DNA from 2 places in the Bacillus cereus group sp. Bce041 genome. Region 2 is predicted to be linked to the other one. Evidence: riboswitches for the same ligand, from Rfam matches in the RefSeq annotation. Region 2 holds a riboswitch; the other holds the start of a gene.

Region 1 (2,208 bases), on a different contig from region 2:
TATTCAAATGGATATTGTTTTTGGAGATGTAGAAAAAAATATTGAGAATGCTAAAAATAAAATAAGTGAAGCTATGAAGGAAAGGCCAGATGTTATCGTCTTACCAGAACTATGGACAACAGGATATGATTTAACGAGACTTTCTGAAATTGCAGATAGGGATGGAGTGGAAATGAAAGAAAAGTTAATAGAATGGGCGAAGCGATATGATGTACATATTGTTGGTGGGTCCATAGCAAAGCAAACAGAGCAAGGCGTTACAAATACGATGTATGTTGTAAATAATGAAGGACAGTTAGTCAACGAATATAGTAAAGTACATTTATTTCAGCTTATGGATGAACATAAATATTTAATAGCTGGTAATGGTACGGGCGAATTTAAGCTAGATGATGTTGAATGCGCTGGAACAATTTGTTATGATATTCGTTTTCCAGAGTGGATGCGTGTTCATACTGCTAAAGGGGCAAAAGTATTATTTGTTGTAGCTGAATGGCCATTAGTTCGTTTAGCACATTGGCGTTTGCTATTGCAAGCAAGAGCAGTTGAAAATCAGTGTTATGTTGTTGCGTGTAATAGAGCAGGGAAGGATCCGAATAATGTGTTTGCAGGTCATTCTTTAATTGTGGATCCTTGGGGTGAAGTTGTAGTAGAGGCGAATGAAGAGGAATCAATTTTATTTGGAGAGCTTGAATTCGAGAAAATTAAAGAAGTACGTAAAGGAATTCCAGTTTTTGCGGATCGCCGTCCAGAATTATACAAATAAAATGTTGACAAGTGATTTTTATTCTTGGTATAGTCTTCAACATAAAGTTAAAAATTCAAAAAATTATACAACTCTTATCAAGAGCAGGTGGAGGGATTTGGCCCGATGAAGCCCAGCAACCGACCGTAATACCATTGTGAAATGGGGCGTTTATTACGCCAAAAGGCACGGTGCTAATTCCAGCAGAAAGTAAAACTTTCTGGCAGATAAGAGGGGAGAAGATAAACTTCAAACCTCTTTCTTAGTGGAAAGAGGTTTTTCTATGTTAGAAAAACCTCTGAATTTAAAAAGGGGGAGAAGAAGATGGGATATTATTCATTAACAGAAATAACAGCTGTACAATATGCGAAAGATCATGGCTATTTTGAAGAGAAGGCAAATGTCATTTGTCATGAAATTGGAGATGGAAACTTAAATTACGTGTTCAAATTAGATGATGGAGAGAAATCCATTATAATAAAACAAGCACTGCCTTATGCGAAAGTAGTTGGTGAAAGCTGGCCATTGTCTATAAAAAGAGCAACGATTGAAAGCAAGGCATTACAAATTTTTGCGCAGTATGTACCGGATTATGTTCCAGTAGTGTACAGTCATGACGAAGAGTTAGCGATAACGGTAATAGAAGACTTATCAAGACTAACAATTACAAGAAAAGGATTAATAGACGGAGAAGAATATCCGCTTTTATCCCAGCATATTGGTCGTTTTCTAGCACATGTTTTATTTTACACTTCAGATTTTGGTTTACAGTCAGAAGAGAAGAGGATACTAGAAGGTACCTTTGTAAATCCGGACCTATGTAAAATTACAGAGGATTTAGTGTTTACAGATCCGTTTGGGCATTATGATACAAATGATTATGAGCCAGATTTACAGCTCGTGGTTGATGAACTTTGGAGTGATAAAACTTTAAAACTAAAAGTAGCACAATATAAATATAAGTTCTTAACAAGAAAAGAAACTCTTATTCATGGTGATTTACATACTGGTAGTATTTTTTCGTCACCTTCTGAAACGAAAGTGATTGATCCAGAATTTGCGACATATGGCCCATTTGGGTTTGACATAGGTCAATTTATTGCAAATCTATTATTAAATGCGTTATCTAGAGAAGAAGAAAAGAGAAGTGTACTATTTTTCCATATAGAAAAGACGTGGAGTTATTTTGTAGAGACTTTTACAAAGTTATGGATTGGAGAAGGTGTAGAAGCATATACGAAAGAAAAACAATGGTTACCAATTATTTTGCAAAATATCTTTACTGATGCTGTTGGATTTGCCGGATGTGAACTAATTCGTAGAACAATTGGTTTAGCTCATGTAGCAGATTTAGATGAAATAGAAAATAAAGAAACAAGAATTCAAGCTAAGAAACAAGCGCTATCCTTAGGAAAAGAACTAATAAAATATGAATCTAAAAGTGCTGATATTCAACTGTTTCG
Region 2 (2,208 bases):
ACATTCATTAAATATTGAATACCACCATTATATTGGATTAATTCAACCATACCGCCAATTAATATAGCAAGTAATACTAACTCCATCATACCGCCCATTCCAGTCGTTACACTTTTAAAGAAACTTTCTAACGTGTAACTTCCATCTATAAGACCGATAACACCAGATAGTACAGTTCCACCAGTTAATACAATAAGTACATTCCAGCCAAGTAACGCTGTAATAAGTACTCCTGCGTACGGTAAAATCTTTATCCAATCAAAGCTATGTGCTTTAATCTGCGTGTCACTTCCTGAAGTAACTATTACTAATAGTACAATTGTAATAATAGCCGCTGGTAACACAATTAAAAAGTTCGTTTTAAACTTATCTTTCATTTCTGTTCCTTGTGAACGAACAGCTGCGATTGTTGTATCTGAAATAAATGATAAATTATCACCAAACATCGCTCCGCCAACAACAGTAGCCATTGCAAGCGCAATTGAGATATCAGTTTGACCACTAATACCTACAGCAATCGGCGCTAATGCTGCAATTGTTCCCATTGAAGTTCCCATCGCTAATGAAATAAATGCACCAATAACAAAGATTCCAGCTACGATAAATCCTGGCGGTAAAATAGTTAACGCTAAATTAACAGTTGAGTCTACTCCGCCCATTCCTTTAGCAGTTTCAGAAAATGCACCTGCAAGCACAAAAATTAATACCATAATCATGATATCCGGATTTCCTGCACCTTTAGCGAACCGCTCTACTTTCACATTAAAACTTTCTTTACGATTCATCACTAAAGCGACTCCTACAGCAATTGAAATCGCTACAAGTATTGGCAATTTATAGAAATCACCTGTAATAATTCCAGAACCAATAAATAGCGCCAAAAATATCCCAAGTGGTAATAAAGCTAAACCATTTCCTCTCGTTTCTTTCAAAGTACCATCTCTCCCTAGTTTCAACCTTTTTCTAATGAATAACAAAAGACCTCTTCCGATGAGAAGAGGTCTTATACATCTATAAGAAACGCTCTTCTCATCTTTCAAGCACATGCTTGCTGGATTTGGCACAGCACTCTGAAATCGAGTCCGCTGCCGAGGCATCGTAGGGCCAGTCCCTCCGCCTCTCTTTATAAGAAGGTTTCATATTTATTTTTTAATAATAATTTCTTCCCTAACTTTACTCGCTTACAAAACAAAAGTCAATTATTTTTTGTATAGATTTTTTTGGTAATTATACAAAAATTTGAATACAACAATCATTTTAACTTTTCGATTTCTTCTTCCAATATTGAAATCCAATAAAATTCACTATTTTTTATTGTTGCTAATATCCATTTCGTAGTGTACCAAGCTAGCTCATACTCTTCCTTCGTGACATCACCACTTTTATAAGCATCCTCTAGCTCCTCTTCATCTAATACATACACCTTACCGCTAGATAATAATACTACATCTAAATATAAATCATCAAAATACGGTAAACCACGATCGTCTATTTTATATTCTTTCGCCACATCGATATAATATTGCACTAATTTTTTCTGATCATCTAACATAGCGGTAATCGCAAAGTTTTTCCCGTCTATGAAATATTGAATCCACGTATACTGATCCGCTGCAATACAAAGTTCTTCACCATCATATTCTTTACAACTAGGCTCTCTCACCTTTTTTATATCCAGTATTCCGAGCATTCCCTCTTCCATTTGCTTAACCGTATAACTCTTTTCTATTAGTCTCTTCCACGAAGAACCGTCACCATATTTACGTTTCATTATGTCTACTCCTCTTCTATATACAGAAAAGCTCCCACATATTATGTGAGAGCTTGTTCATATTATAATTAAGCCGCTTGACCCTTTTCAGAAATCTCTTTTAAATAAGCTTGTCCTTTTTCAGCGTCATATTGACCTTCCCACTTAGACATAACTACAGCTGCTAAAGAGTTTCCTACAACGTTAACTGCTGTACGAGCCATATCTAAAATACGGTCAATACCAGCAATGAACGCTAAGCCTTCAGGTGGAATACCTACTGTACCAAGTGTCGCTAATAATACAACGAATGATACGCCCGGTACACCTGCGATACCTTTTGATGTAACCATTAATACAAGCAACAATGTAATTTGTTGTGTAATAGATAAATCAATACCGTACATTTGCGCTAAGAAAATAGCCGCAATTGCTTGATATAAAGTTGATCCATCTAA

What was found. A riboswitch is a leader RNA that binds a small molecule or an ion and turns the genes downstream of it on or off. The one in region 2 is predicted to bind S-adenosylmethionine.
Region 1: it holds a riboswitch for S-adenosylmethionine, as region 2 does, so the genes downstream of both, mtnK (S-methyl-5-thioribose kinase) here and ACUN13_RS08280 (Na+/H+ antiporter NhaC family protein) in region 2, are expected to answer to the same signal.

Annotation. Positions count from the first base shown of each region.
Region 1 covers NZ_JBQXON010000001.1:326,103-328,310, reverse strand. Annotated here, with positions in the region: gene ACUN13_RS01610 (carbon-nitrogen family hydrolase) at 1-766, shown strand, start outside; SAM riboswitch class I at 838-979, shown strand; gene mtnK (S-methyl-5-thioribose kinase) at 1,070-2,208, shown strand, end outside.
Region 2 covers NZ_JBQXON010000002.1:452,622-454,829, forward strand. Annotated here, with positions in the region: gene ACUN13_RS08280 (Na+/H+ antiporter NhaC family protein) at 1-932, opposite strand, end outside; SAM riboswitch class I at 1,027-1,132, opposite strand; gene ACUN13_RS08285 (DUF402 domain-containing protein) at 1,253-1,771, opposite strand; gene gltP (glutamate/aspartate:proton symporter GltP) at 1,840-2,208, opposite strand, start outside.